Regions from separate parts of the Paraburkholderia sp. EB58 genome, predicted to be linked through region 2. Evidence: predicted binding sites of a transcription regulator. Region 2 holds the regulator's gene; the other holds the start of a gene.
The links. The regulator LexA, encoded in region 2, represses DNA repair genes until DNA is damaged. The targets are predictions, from matches to a motif close to ACTGTATNNNNATACAGT.
Positions count from the first base shown of each region.

Region 1 (7,587 bases), on a different contig from region 2:
GCCGTTGCGCCAGGTGTTGCCCGACCTCATGCGCCTGCTTGGCAATCCGCGCCACCTGAATGCGTTTGCGCTCACCTTCATGATCATGGTGTCGCATATGCTGGTGATTCCGTTTATCGCGCCGATGCTGGTCCTCAACCATGGTGTGCCGCCCGCGCATCTGTCGTGGATGTATATGGGCGGAGGCTTCGCGACGTTCTTCACCTCGCGCGCGGTCGGGCGCCTCGCCGACCGCTACGGCAAGCACCGGGTGTTTCGCATCGCCGCCCTGCTGTCGATGCTGCCGGTGCTGTTCGTGACTCATCTGCCCGACCTGCCGTTCGTGGCCGTCGTGCTGTTCTTTCCGTTCTTTATGGTGGCGATGTCCGGACGGATGGTGCCGATGCAGGCTTTGCTCACCACGGTTCCGGAGCCCTCGCGGCGCGGCGCGTTTCTCAGCGCCAACAGCGCGCTGCAGGCACTCGGAACCGGTTGTGGCGCATGGCTTGGCGGCCTGATGCTGACCAATACGCCGAGCGGGCAAATTGCCGGCTACGGCACCGTCGGCTGGGTGGCCGTAGCGATGACGATGGTGGGCGTGCTGTGGGTCGGTCGCGTGAAGGCTGCGGCAGATAAGACGCCGGCGCCTGCCGCTGCGGAACTCGGCCCGGAGTCGCTTGGCGAGGCCTGAACGCCGTTTGGTGAATGCTTAAGCAGACCGTGACGTGGCGCCAAGCATCCCTAAGGGCTGGCAGATTTATCCCGGCGACGAAGGCTATTCTCGGCGTCCCGCTGCATCCTCAACGGGAAATGGCAACTCTTGCTGAATGACCACACGTTCGTGCGGCTCGTTGCTGGCAACAGTCAGGGCACTCACGCGAACGCCGATCAGACGCAGCCTTCGATCGAGGACGATACGTTTGAGACACTCGGTGGCTGCGTGCCGTATCGACGCTGCATCAGCGGTTGAGACAGGCAGTGTCACGTCTCTCGTGACCGTCTTGAAATCCGCGAACTTGATCTTGATACCGACGGTGCGCCCGACGTAGCCCTTACGAGTCAAATCGTCAGCAACGCGGGTACACAATCCAGTGAATGCAACAGACAGTGTGGGGCGATCCTGACGCGGATGCATGTCGCGTTCGAAGGTTGTCTCGCGGCTCATTGACTTCGGTTCTGAACTTACCACGACGGGCCGCTCATCGAAGCCTTGTGCGACCTCCGCAAGCCACGCCGAATAGCTTCGCCCAAAGTGTTCCTGAAGCAGACCGAGGTCCGCTTTCGCCAACTCGCCGACCGTCGAAATACCCACCGCCGCGAGCCGCTCCGTTGCCTTTGGACCGATACCGTTGACTTTCTTCACCGGCAACGGCCAGACGCGCAGTGGCACGTCTTGAGGCGTCAGGATCGTCAGGCCGTCCGGCTTGTCGAGTTCCGAGCCGATCTTGGCGAGGAGCTTATTGGGCGCGACGCAGATCGAGCACGTCAGCCCTGTGGCCTCATTCACGGCACGCTTGATGCGCGCGGCGATGTCGCGCGGCTCGCCGGGGAGATCAGTCAGATCGATATAGATTTCGTCGATGCCGCGGTCTTCGATTCGTTGCGTGAACGCGGCGACCGCTGATTTGAACAGTCGCGAATAGTGGCGATACGAATCGAAGTCTGTGGGTAGCAACACTGCGTCAGGCGCAAGCTGAGCCGCCTTCATCATCCCCATCGCAGAGAACACACCGAGCGCCCTTGCTTCGTAGGTCGAGGTTGTGACGACGCCGCGACCGGCGTAATCGCGAAGCCGTGCGAACCTCCGGCTGCCGTCGGGCAGAAGCTCTGGCGCTGCATTCCTACCCCCGCCGATCACCACGGGCCGCCCGCGCAACTCCGGGTATCGCAACAATTCAACGGATGCGTAGAACGCGTCCATGTCCAGGTGCGCGATGCGGCGGGCTTCAGAAATCATGGGCTGCTGAAAGGGAACCTGTGCGACTAAAGGGTGGCCGCGCCTCCGTGCATAAGGGCAAGGATGGAAGGCAGTGGCCGAGCTTGGCTGATACCGATTATACCTGTTCATCCATACAGTATGCAGCCGGCTCGGATGAACAACAAATCGTCGACTCCCGTACCTCGCCTGCGCTGCAGTGAGGCTTCGCACGCTACGAAGTGAATGGCATTGCCCGTTCAGCGGCCTTTGCGGTCGCTCAATCTATGAGCGCCGCTGTGGCATAGACTGCTGTGTGCCGCCGGATCAAAAGTTGCTTTTCCCGTGAAATTCCGTGGGAAAGATGGCTTGCGACTGGAACATCCCGTGTCCTTGAAAGCGGCATTCCATCCACCCGTTGTTTAGGTTCGTCGAAGAGTTCTCACCATGGAATATGTCGAAAGCCTGCGTGTTTTCCGCTCGGTGGTCGAGTTGAGGAGCTTCACCCGAGCGGCGGATATTCATGGGCTGGCCCGGCCAGCGGTGTCGCGCGCAATAGCGGGGCTTGAAGAGCGGATGGGGTGCCGGCTATTGAACCGGACCACCCGGCAGATCTCGCTCACCGAAGCGGCGGAGCGATTCTACGAAGGCTGCGTGCGCATCCTGGATGACCTGGATGCACTCGAGGCGGACGTAGCAAACCAGACACGCAAAGCAAGCGGCGTTTTACGCCTTGTCTCCCATACAACCGCGACGCTCACCCGGCTGGTTCCCTTGATCGCCGGATTCAAACGGGCTCATCCGGATGTCACGCTGGATGTCACGCTGACAGAGCGGCCCGTCGACCTGGTTGCCGACGGATACGACCTTGGCATCGTCGTTCCGTACATGGTGACGAGCGAAACAACGGTCGTACGCCTGCTCGAGCGAATTCCGGTTGTCATCGTCGCAACACCAGCGTATCTGCAAGCCTCGTCAATACCGCAACACCCATCGGGCCTGGCCAATCATCTTTTTGTGGCAATGTCGCCATCGATTCGTCGCGCCTGCATCAACTTCCGCAATGGTGAGCATGACCTGAGCGTGCCCTTTCGCTTCGACGTTTCGTCGAACAGTCCCACCTTCAACCGCGAAATGGTGTTGCAAGGCTTCGGCATTGGCGTCGTGCCCGCCGACCTTGCAGAGAATGAATTGACATCGGGAAAGCTCATCCGCCTGCTCACCGATTTCCAGCTCGTCGAGGAGAGCATCGAAATTCGCCTGGCTTACAGTAACCGTACGCTGCTGCCCGCCAAGGTGCGCGCGTTTATCGACTATGCGGCCGCCTCTTTTGCGGCGGCGGCGCCATCGCGGTAACCGGGTAAAAAGACCTGCGAAACACGTCATTGGTACGCGGAACGGCAACAAACTGATACCCCTGCCCGTATCGCTTCGCGGCGACCGTTCCACTAATCTGTGCACATGCACTCAAACGATCTTACCGACGACGACTGTTTCGCCCTTCGGCAGGCCTCTCGACACATTTCGAAGCTTTACGAGCACCACCTGTCCGAGGCCGGCATCACGCCCACGCAGTTCAGCATTCTCAGGACATTGGGCCGTTGTCCGAATCTGACCATGGCCGAACTGGCCAAGGCGATGATGATGGACAGAACGACTCTCGTCCGGGCGCTTAAGCCCCTGCTCCGGCGTGCCCTGGTGGCCACACCGGCTGAAGGGCAAAGCAACCGGCGACTGCGCGTCGTACTCACCAGGAAAGGGTCTGCGAAGCATGAGGAAGCGGCGCCTCACTGGGCAGCTGCGCAGGCCAGCTTCGAACGTAGCTTTGGCCAGCAGCAAGCAGCTTATCTGCGAAATGAACTGTTCCGCATGACGAGCGACCTGTCCGAAAGCTAAGCACAAAGCAACAAACTGATGCACTTCCGCGCATTGATACGTGAATATCCGAACACCATCGTGTGCATATGCACTATCAACCGTGCGAAGACATGTTCCCCAGATAAGCAAAGGAAATCGAAACCATGATGAATCACTACCGACCCCAGTTGCGGGCGAGCGCATGGGCGGCCTCAATAGCCGCGGCGGTAGCGGCGCTCAGCCTCGCCGGATGCGTCAACTACTCCGGCATCAAGAGCGACAAGCAGATCGAGCCTCCTGCAAAGCTCGAGACGCAACAGAGTTTGCCCGCCGAGGGCGGACAGTGGCCTGCAATGGATTGGGCCAAACAGTTCGGCGATCCACAACTGCCGGCATTGATCGAAGAGGCCTTACAGGCTAATCCAACCATCGACCAGGCACGCGCCCGCATTGAGAAAGCATCGTCCTATGTCGGCAGCGCCAACTCGACCCTCTACCCGAATGTGACAGGCAGCTATGCATGGACGCGTCAGCTTTATACCGGCAACGGCATCGTTCCGCCTCCGTACAACGGCACGTGGCAGAGCGAGAACAACGTGCTCGCCAGTGCTTCGTTTGACCTCGACCTGTGGGGCAAGAATCGCGAGAAGCTTCGTCAGGCCGTGTCGCAGGAAAAGGTAGCCGACGCCGAAGCCGAGGAGGTGCGCATCTCACTGGCCGCTTCGGTGGCAAGCACGTACAACCATCTTGCGCAACTCTATGCGTTGCGTGATATCGAGGTCCGCGAAGTCAAGAATCGCGAGGATATCGGGCATATCACGGATGGACGCGTTGGCGCGGGACTCGACACCAACGTGGAACGGCAGACGGCAACTGGCGAAACCGCGACGAGCCGCTCCAGCGTCAGCGACCTCGACGGACAGATCACGACCGTACGCTACCAGTTGGGCGCCCTGCTCGGCCAGGGGCCCGACCGCGGCCTCAGGATTGCCAATCCGTCGCTTGGAGAGGGCGCCAGCGTCGCACTTCCCGACAACCTTCCCGCCGACCTGCTTTCGCGTCGCCCCGACATCGTTGCGGCCTTCTGGCAGGTGGATGCCGCCACTCACGACATGAAGGAAGCGAAGGCTGAGTTTTATCCAGACGTCAATCTTTCCGCAGCGGCAGGACTCGATGCGTTTGGCTGGGGCCGGCTGCTTACGGCCGGAAGCCGGACGATTCAGGCAGGACCGGCGATTCATCTTCCCATCTTCGATGCCGGGGCCCTGCGCTCGCAACTCAAGGGCCGCTATGCAGATTTCGATTACGACATCGCTACGTACAACCAAACGTTGATTAACGCGTTATCCGACGTTGCCACGCAGGTCACGCAGATTCACTCGACCGACCGTCAACTGGTCGACGCACGGCAGGCGCTCGATGCGCAGACCAAGGCGTATCAGCTCGCCATCGTTCGATACAAGGCGGGTTTGACCCAGCAACTTCAGGTGCTGAACGCGGACGACAACCGGCTGGCAGCCGAAACGGCCGTCGTCAATCTCGAGATGGGTCGCCGCAACATGCAGATCGGACTGGTCAAGGCACTGGGCGGCGGATTCGATGCCTCGCGCGCAGGCCTTGCGGCGAGTGCAGAGACACCGATTCCTACGCCTTCCGATGGCGCGGCAACTAACTGAACGATCCGATCGGCCTTCAGGCACAACGGCCTGATGGAGTACATCAAACTTTATTGGAGCTACAAATGAACGCACCTCAGTCACCTTCCGGTAAAGAGCCGGAAAAAAAGCCCGGCAAACGCAAACTCCTGCTCTCGCTGCTTGTCGCTTCCCTTGCAATCGCAGGCGCTGCGTACGGCGCCTATTATTTCCTCGACGCCCGTTTCCACGTGGATACCGACGATGCATACGTCAACGGCAACGTCGTACAAATCACACCTCAGGTCACGGGCACCGTCATCGCGGTGAATGCCGACAACACGCAGGTCGTGAAAAAGGGCGAACCGGTCGTCCAGATCGACCCGGCCGATGCAAAGATCGCACTGCAACAGGCGGAGGCCAATCTGGGGCAGACCGTGCGCCAGATACATGGCCTGTATGTCGACGATGACAAATATCGCGCCGATATCGCGCAACGTCAGTCGGATCTCTCGAAGGCACAGGACGATCTGCGGCGCCGGCTTTCCACCGGCATGACCGGGGCCGTGTCGGACGAAGAAATCTCGCATGCCCGCGACGCCGTCAGGTCGGCTCAAGCCGCGCTCGACGCGGCCCGGCAGCAGCTTGGTGCCAATCGCGCACTGACGGCCAACACGTCGGTCGAGAAGCATCCCGATGTCATGGCAAGCGCCGCCCACGTTCGCGATGCGTACCTGGCTTACGCCCGCACCACGTTGCCGGCGCCCGTGACCGGCTATATCGCGCAGCGTACGGTTCAGGTCGGGCAACGCGTGTCTCCCGGCACGCCGCTGATGTCCGTCGTGCCGCTCGAACAGGTGTGGGTCGATGCGAACTTCAAGGAGTGGCAGCTTCGTCATATCCGGGTAGGACAACCCGTTGATCTGACGGCTGACGTCTACGGTTCCACTGTCGTCTATCACGGCAAGGTGGTGGGCTTTACGCCGGGCACCGGATCGGCACTGGCGCTGTTGCCGGCGCAGAACGCGACTGGTAACTGGATCAAGGTGGTGCAGCGGCTGCCGGCGCGCATCGAGATTCCACCTGCCGAGCTGGAAAAGCACCCGTTGCGCGTGGGTCTTTCGATGAACGTGGATGTCGACGTCAAGGACCCCGATGGCGCGCAGCTCGGTACGGGGTCTCCCTCGACCTATGAGACTGACGTCTTCGCAAAGTATGGAGACGATGCGGATGCTGCGATCGCACGCATCATTGCCGAAAACGAATGATCGTCCCCCCACTGGCCAGGGGCGCGCGAAAGACGCCGTACCCCCGCCGTGCCCCTTTCGCCAGACACACAATCGCCGGATCTTCACCATGACCACCAACCATACGAATCATCCCCCGCTTACGGGGACGACACTCGCCTTGGGCTCGCTAAGCGTGGGCCTCGCGGGCTTCATGACCGTGCTTGACTCATCAATCGCCAACGTCGCTATTCCGACCATCTCGGGAAACCTGGGCGTATCGGTTGATGAAGGCACCTGGGTTATCACTGTATTTGCGGCCGCGAATGCAATCGCGATCCCGTTGACCGGCTGGTTGACCCAGCGACTGGGTCAGGTTCGCCTGTTCGTCGGTTCGATCCTGCTGTTCGTAGTCGCGTCGTGGTTGTGCGGCATTGCGCCCACATTGCCGATCCTGCTTCTTGCACGCGTGCTGCAGGGCGCTGTGGCCGGACCGCTGATTCCGATGTCCCAGGCACTGCTGCTCAGTTCATGGCCAAAGGCGAAATCCTCGCTGGCACTATCGCTATTCTCAATGATTGTGGTGACCGGGCCGATTGTGGGACCGGCGCTCGGCGGTTGGGTGACGGACAGCTACAGCTGGTCATGGATCTTCTATATCAACATCCCGGTCGGGCTATTCGCTGCCGCGATGGTCTGGATTCTCTACCGCAAGCGCGATACACCGGCCAAAAAGTTGCCAATCGACGTTGTCGGGCTGGTCCTGCTGATCGTCTGGGTAGCATCGCTCCAGGTGATGCTGGACAAGGGCAAGGATCTCGACTGGTTCTCTTCGAACACGATTATCGTTCTGACTATCGTTGCCGCAGTCGGCCTTGCGCTCTTCATTGTCTGGGAGCTAACGGAGAAAAACCCTATCGTCGACCTTACCCTCTTCAAGCAGCGCAACTTCCTTGGAGGCACGGTTTCGATTGCT
Region 1 is NZ_JBNDMQ010000009.1:181,346-188,932, reverse strand. Features, by position in the region: gene P3T40_RS15725 (MFS transporter) at 1-670, shown strand, start outside; gene dinB (DNA polymerase IV) at 755-1,936, opposite strand; gene P3T40_RS15715 (LysR family transcriptional regulator) at 2,342-3,250, shown strand; gene P3T40_RS15710 (MarR family winged helix-turn-helix transcriptional regulator) at 3,356-3,790, shown strand; gene P3T40_RS15705 (efflux transporter outer membrane subunit) at 3,919-5,427, shown strand; gene P3T40_RS15700 (HlyD family efflux transporter periplasmic adaptor subunit) at 5,493-6,653, shown strand; gene P3T40_RS15695 (DHA2 family efflux MFS transporter permease subunit) at 6,742-7,587, shown strand, end outside.
Region 1: a site for LexA is predicted at 2,039-2,056, ahead of dinB (DNA polymerase IV). Genes of this name have one in related genera too.

Region 2 (7,587 bases):
AGACCCCACTTGACGTTCGGCAAGGTGACACGCCGGAACGTTTGCCAACCGGAAGCGCCGAGCACGTGGGCGGCTTCCTCTTCGTCGTTACCTTGTGCCTGCATCAGCGGAATCAACTCACGCGCGACGAACGGGAACGTCACGAAAATCGTCGCCAGCACGATGCCTGGTACTGCGAAGATGATCTGGATGTTGTGATCCTGCAGCCACGGGCCGAACCAGCCTTGCGCGCCGAACAGCAGCACGTAGACGAGACCGGAGACGACCGGCGAGACGGAGAACGGCAGGTCGATCAGAGTCGTCAGGAGCGCCTTGCCCTTGAATTCAAACTTCGCGATACACCAGGAGGCGGCGAGCCCGAAAACCAGGTTCAACGGTACTGCGATCGCGGCGGTCAAGAGCGTCAGCTTGATGGCGGAGACGGCATCGGGATCGGCGAGCGCTTCGAAGTAAAAGCCGATGCCCTTGCTCAACGCCTGATAGAACACCGCGACGAGCGGGACCACCAGAAACAGCGCGAGAAACAGCAGCGCGATGCCGGTGAGCACCCAGCGCACGAGCCGCGGTTCGGTCACGGGATCGGCACGGCGAGCCGCATCCGAAGCGGCACGCTGTACGGGCGGCAGCGGCGGGAGCGCAGCGGAATCCTGGCTCATTGCGCACCTCCTGCAGTGCCCGTCGTAATCGTTGTGGCGGTCGCAATGGGCAGTGCCGGTCCGGCCGCGCCACGGCGCGTGCGACGCTGCAGATACCACTGCAACGTGTTGATCAAAAGCAGCATGAGGAACGACACGACCAGCATCACCACCGCCAGAGCGGTTGCCCCGGCGTAGTCGTACTGTTCGAGCTTCGTGATGATCAGGAGCGAGGTGATCTCCGATTTCATCGGCACGTTCCCGGCAATGAAGATCACCGAGCCGTATTCGCCCAGTGCCCGCGCGAAGGCCAAAGCGAAACCGGTCAGCAGCGCCGGCAACACGGCAGGCAGGACGACGCGGCGAAACGTCAGCCAGCGCGATGCACCGAGGCACGCGGCGGCTTCTTCCTGCTCGCGCTCGAACTCTTCGAGCACCGGTTGCACAGTGCGCACCACGAACGGCAGGCCGATGAAGGTCAACGCAACCAGCACGCCAGCGGGCGTAAACGCAATCTTGATGCCGAGCGGCTCAAGAAACTGGCCGATCCAGCCGTTGCCTGCATACACCGCCGCGAGTGAAATGCCTGCGACCGAAGTGGGCAACGCGAACGGCAGATCCACGACAGCGTCGACCAGACGCTTGAACGGGAACGAATAACGCACCAGCACCCAGGCGACCAGAAAACCGAACACCGCATTGATCAACGCGCCGCCGAGCGCGGAGAAAAAGGTCAGCCGGTACGACGCCAGCACGCGCGGCGAGGCCACGGCGCGCACGAACTGGGACCAGTCGAGCGAGGCCGTCTTGAGAAAGGTCGCCGCGAGCGGAATCAGTACCACGAGGCTCAGATACGCCACCGTGATGCCGAGCGTCAGGCCGAAGCCGGGTAACGCGCTTGGCTTGCGGAAGGTCAACGTCGTCATGCAGGATGCTCTATCAGGGTAAAAATCGCTGCGGCCACCGTGGGCCAAACGTGCGGCCCAAATCGGTGACCAAAAGCACGCCACAAGGGCGTGCCGGATTGCGTTCTACGGATTGCGCCTTACTGCGGCGAGTAGATCGAATCAAACACACCGCCATCCGCAAAGTGAGTCTTCTGCGCATTCGCCCAGCCGCCGAACGAGTCATCCACCGTGTACAGCTTCAGCTTCGGAAACTTCGCGGTCAGTGCAGTCGGCACCTTGTCCGAACGCGGCCGGTAGAAATTCTCGGCTGCGATTTCCTGGCCTTGCTCGCTATAGAGGAAGTTCAGGTATGCCTCGGCCAGCTTGCGGGTGCCGTGCTTGTCCACCACTTTGTCGACCACCGCCACCGGCGGCTCGGCCAGAATGCTCACCGACGGCACGACGATCTCGAACTTGTCCGGACCGAATTCCTTCAACGACAGGAACGCCTCGTTTTCCCAGGCAATCAGCACGTCGCCGATGCCGCGTTGCACGAAGCTCGTGGTCGCACCACGCGCGCCCGAGTCGAGCACGCCGGCGTTCTTATAGAGCTTCGAGACGAAATCCTTGGCCTTCTGATCGTTGCCGCCCGGCTGATGCTCGGCATACGCCCATGCCGCCAGATAGTTCCAGCGCGCGCCGCCTGAGGTCTTCGGGTTCGGCGTGACGATCGACACGCCCGGCTTCACCAGGTCGTCCCAGTCCTTGATGTGCTTCGGATTGCCCTTGCGCACGAGGAACACGATCGTCGAGGTGTACGGTGCCGCGTTGTCCGGAAGGCGCTTTTGCCAGCCCTTGTCGACGAGGCCCTTGCTGGCGAGCGCGTCGATGTCGTAAGCCAGCGCCAACGTCACGACGTCCGCCTGCAGGCCGTCGAGCACCGAGCGCGCCTGTGCGCCCGAGCCGCCGTGCGACTGCTTGAACGTGATCGTCTCGCCGGTTTGCGCCTTCCATTGTTTGCCGAACGCCTGATTGACCTGCTGGTACAGCTCGCGCGTCGGGTCATAGGACACGTTGAGCAGCGTCGTATCCGCCGCGGCCGTCTGGGCCACCAGACCGAGTGCCGCTGCGGCGCCTAACGCCAGCACCGTGATGAGTTTCCTGGTCTTGCCTGCGAGCCCCGTGCCCTGATCGATCATCCACCTTCTCCGCGTTGTGGTTGGTTGGGACAGCGCGTCCCGTGTTGTATGTGTCGAGCTGGAGGCCAGTCTATCGAAGGGCTTTCATCATTAAAAATAATGTTTCTTCATTTTTTAATACGCAAAAGTGGTAATGACAGCCAGACGCGGCGTTGCGGCACGAAAACGGCTGTTCCGACGCCCGAAACCGGCGCTTCAACGACACCCAGGGACACGAACTTAAAGTAAAGCTTGAATTGCGCCGAATACTGTATAAAAATACAGTCACCTGTCTATCCATACAGTGGCGCCATGACCAAACTCACCGCACGACAGCAAGAAGTTTTCGATCTGATCCGCCGGGCTATCGAACGCACCGGCTTTCCGCCCACCCGCGCGGAGATCGCCGCCGAACTGGGCTTCAGCTCAGCCAACTCGGCGGAGGAGCATCTGCGGGCGCTGGCCCGCAAGGGCGTGATCGAACTCGCTGCGGGCGCTTCGCGCGGCATCCGGCTGCTGCTCGCCGGTCAGGACGACTCGCCGCACCAGTTCACGCTGCCGCACGCCAGCATCATGCAGTTGTCGCTGCCCCTGATCGGCCGGGTGGCCGCGGGTAGCCCGATCCTCGCGCAGGAACATATCTCGCAGCATTACGCCTGCGACCCGGCGCTGTTCTCGAGCAAGCCGGACTACCTGCTGAAGGTACGCGGGCTGTCCATGCGCGACGCCGGCATTTTCGACGGCGATCTGCTTGCCGTGCAGAAGAAAAGCGAAGCAAAAGACGGCCAGATCATCGTTGCGCGGCTGGGCGACGACGTGACGGTCAAGCGTCTCAAGCGCCGGCCGAATGGAATCGAGCTGATCGCCGAGAACCCCGATTACGAAAACATCTTCGTTCAGGCCGGCAGTGCGGAATTCGCATTGGAAGGCATCGCGGTTGGGCTGATCCGCCCGTCCGAGTTCTGAACCCTGCTCTGAACAACGCCTGGAGAGACTCATGGAACGCCTTGCCCGCCTGCTGCCCTTCCGCCAGTTTGGTCGTCTGCGCCATTTGCGCAGCCTCGTGCCGTGCGCACCGATCGAGGCGTCCAGCGCCACGCCTTCGTTATTCGACGTAGCGGCGCCGCAGACCTCAACCTTGCCGTCGGCGCTGCCGGCCTTTGCGCGGGTCTCGCTGAATTCAGGGCTCAATACAGCAGAACCGGCCCGGCGCGCGCCGGTGCGGGTCTACCACGGCCCGTCGCGTCTCATCATGGTCGGCACCGTCGACGCGGTGTGCCGGATGATCGACCGTTGCATCGCGGAAGAACGGGCCGGCGTGCAAAACGCGCTGTTCGAGTAAGGGCTGTATCGCGGACGGCCCGGAAGCCCGGGCTGATCTCTCTTCGGGTTCGGCATCATGCGTTGTAGATGAGCGCCGGGCAAAGCTGGCAAGAAGGTGGCATCGGGTGAAATCGCCAGGATCGCGTGAAGCTTGCGGGGATCGTTTTCCTGCGGCAGCGGTCCACGTTAGATCACCTACAGCGGAGAATCTCGCCCGATGGCTGTTTCAACACCTGCAAAACGCGGCTCTTCGCGGCCGCTGATCGTTGTACTCGTGGTGATTGCGGTCGTGGCCGTGCTGGGGTACGGCTATGCGTCGCCCTATCTCGCGCTTGATCGCCTGAAGCGCGCCGCCGATGCGCGAGATGCGCAGACCGTCAGCGAGTACGTGGACTATCCAGCATTCCGCGAAAGCCTGAAAGAACAGATTGGCGGCTTGTTGACGAGGCGGCTCGAAGCGCGCGCGAACGGCAATCCGCTCGCAGCCATAGGGGCAATGATCGGCATAGCGCTGATTGGTCCCTTGGTTGACGCCTATGCCACCCCCGACGGCGTGGCCGCGCTACTGAACGGCATGCCGCCACGCGGCGATCTCACCCAGCGTCCGCCTGCTCACCAGAATACTGGCGCCAATACGCCTGCCGGCCCGGCAGATACAACACCGGCCCCCGCAGCGCCCGCGCCGGGCAATACAACCACACCGCCGCAACCGCCGCAACCGCCGCAAACCACGGCAGGCTACCGCAGCATCAACGCATTCGCCGTCACGTATCAACACGGCGTCGGCGATGCGCGCTATTCCGCCATTCTGCGGCGCGAAGGGCTGTTTACGTGGAAGCTGGCTGCGGTAGAGCTGAACGCGAACTGAATGCGAGTTGAGGGCGCGCTAAACAGTGAGTCAGCGCGCTTCCAATCTTGTCCACCCTGTTCCGCTCTACGCCGACTCAGGCCGCCTCAGCCGCTTGCTGCTGCTCCTGCACCGACGAGCACGCCACCAGAATGCTGCACGAGACCCGGTCGAGCAGAGGCGTATTGCCCGCCCCCATCCACCAGCGCGACAGGCCGGTGCGGCATCGGTGGCCAACCACCACTAGATCCACTTGCAGCTCGTTAGCCAGGTTGGCGATTTCGTCGATCGGGTGGCCGAACGCAAAATGGCCTTGCGCGGTGACACCGCGCTCGGTGAGCCAGTCGACCCCTTCCTGGAGGATGTCGCGGGCGGTCTTTTCGAAGCTGCCACAGGCCACGTCGGTCAACAGCCCCGCGCTCTGCGCGATGCTCGAGCGCATATCGACCACCGACAGCAGATGCGTTTCCGCTTTGAGGTCTAGCGCCAGATCGGCGCCGCAACGCAGGGCCTTGCGGCCTTCGCGCGAGCCGTCGTAGCACAACAGGATTTTCTTGTAGCTCGCCATGTGGTTCTCCCTACCGCGTTCATCGCGGTTCTGTCCTAATCATGGTGCGCCGCAATTCAGCATGCAAGGGATGGAAAACGCTAACTAAATGCTAACGAAGCACTCATTGCATGAGAGCCGCTAAACGCATCATGCCGCAGCGCAAGAACCCGCACCCTCGCAGTGCATCAGCGTCAACAGCCGCGCGCCGATGCCCTAGAATGGGCAGCCTCACCGGCCGTTCACGTCTTTCGGAATCCCTATTGACCTATGTCTGAATCCGCCATTGAATTCCTGCAGGTCCATAAGCGCTATGCCGGTAAGACCGTCGTCGACGGCCTGTCGTTCCACGTCCAGCAAGGCGAGTGTTTCGGCCTGCTCGGACCGAACGGTGCGGGCAAGACCACCACGCTGCGCATGCTGCTCGGCATTGCGGCACCGGATGCCGGCACGATTCGCCTGTGCGGCGAGCCGATCCCGGCACGCTCGCGTTTCGCGCGGGCGCGCGTCGGTGTCGTCCCCCAGTTCGACAATCTCGATCCGGACTTCACGGTGCGCGAGAACCTGCTGGTGTTCGGCCGCTACTTCGGCATGAGTGCGGCGCAGACCCGCGCCATGGTGCCGTCGCTGCTCGAATTCGCCCGCCTCGAAAGCAAGGCGGACGCGCGTGTCGGTGAGCTGTCCGGCGGCATGAAGCGGCGCCTGACGCTGGCCCGCGCGCTCGTCAACGATCCGGACGTGCTGATCATGGATGAGCCCACCACTGGGCTCGACCCTCAGGCGCGCCATCTGATCTGGGAGCGGTTGCGCTCGCTGCTCGCGCGCGGCAAAACCATTCTCCTGACCACGCACTTCATGGAAGAAGCGGAGCGGCTCTGTCACCGCCTGTGCGTGATCGAGGAAGGACGCAAGATTGCGGAAGGCGCGCCGAATGAACTGATCGCCTCGGAAATCGGCTGCGACGTGATCGAAATCTACGGTCCGGATCCCATCGCCTTGCGCGACGAACTGGCGCCGCTTGCGGAACGCACCGAGATCAGCGGCGAGACGCTGTTCTGCTACGTCACCGACGCGGAACCGGTCCACGCGCGCCTCAAGCAGCGCGCGGACCTGCGCTATCTACACCGGCCGGCCAATCTCGAAGACGTGTTCCTGCGGCTTACGGGCCGCGAAATGCAGGACTGACGGCACAACCACACGCGCGAGGCACACCGACGCATCCGCGCCTGAAACCCGCACCCGAAACCCAGCCCGCCTCGACACCCACCCGCCATGGACGCACGCACCTACGACACAACCAGCCAGGCCGCCCCGGCCAGCGAGCCGTTCGCGGCCCTCCCCGCCAATGCCGTCAACTGGATCGCCGTGTGGCGCCGCAATTATCTGGTGTGGCGCAAGCTCGCGCTGGCGTCGATGTTCGGCAACCTCGCCGATCCGATGATCTATCTGTTCGGTCTGGGCTTCGGGCTCGGCTTGATGGTCGGGCATGTCGACGGGGTGTCGTATATCGCCTTTCTCGCTGCCGGCACGGTGGCCTCGAGCGTGATGATGTCAGCCAGTTTCGAGTCGATGTATTCGGGCTTTTCGCGCATGCACGTGCAGCGCACGTGGGAGGCGATCATGCACACGCCGCTCACGCTCGGCGATATCGTGCTCGGCGAAGTGATGTGGGCGGGCAGCAAGTCAATGCTGTCCGGGGTGGCGATCATGCTGGTGGCCGGTGCGCTCGGCTATGCGAACTTCCCTTCGATGCTGCTCGCGCTGCCCGTCATCGCGCTGACCGGGCTCGCGTTTGCCGCCGTGGCGATGATCGTGACGGCGCTCGCACCGTCGTACGATTTCTTCATGTTCTATCAGACGCTCGCGCTCACGCCCATGCTGCTGCTCTCCGGCGTGTTCTTTCCGATCGCGCAGCTGCCGCCCATCGCCCAGCATGTGACGCAGTTGCTGCCGCTCGCGCATGCGGTCGATCTGATCCGGCCTGCGATGCTCGGCCGGCCGCTCGACCACGTGGCGCTGCACGTCGCCGTGCTGGCGGCCTACGTGGTGGTGCCGTTCTGCATCTCGGCAGTGCTGTTCCGACGCCGGATGATGCGCTAGGCGCGTGTACCGCGCGCCTGCCGGATTCAGTCCTCGTCATCCGTCCAGGGAATATCGACGTCGGAGATGA
Region 2 is NZ_JBNDMQ010000028.1:10,108-17,694, reverse strand. Features, by position in the region: gene cysW (sulfate ABC transporter permease subunit CysW) at 1-656, opposite strand, end outside; gene cysT (sulfate ABC transporter permease subunit CysT) at 653-1,561, opposite strand; gene P3T40_RS31515 (sulfate ABC transporter substrate-binding protein) at 1,681-2,721, opposite strand; gene lexA (transcriptional repressor LexA) at 3,013-3,666, shown strand; gene P3T40_RS31505 (hypothetical protein) at 3,698-4,042, shown strand; gene P3T40_RS31500 (DUF2939 domain-containing protein) at 4,241-4,891, shown strand; gene P3T40_RS31495 (universal stress protein) at 4,968-5,438, opposite strand; gene nodI (nodulation factor ABC transporter ATP-binding protein NodI) at 5,688-6,602, shown strand; gene P3T40_RS31485 (ABC transporter permease) at 6,690-7,517, shown strand; gene P3T40_RS31480 (hypothetical protein) at 7,544-7,587, opposite strand, start outside.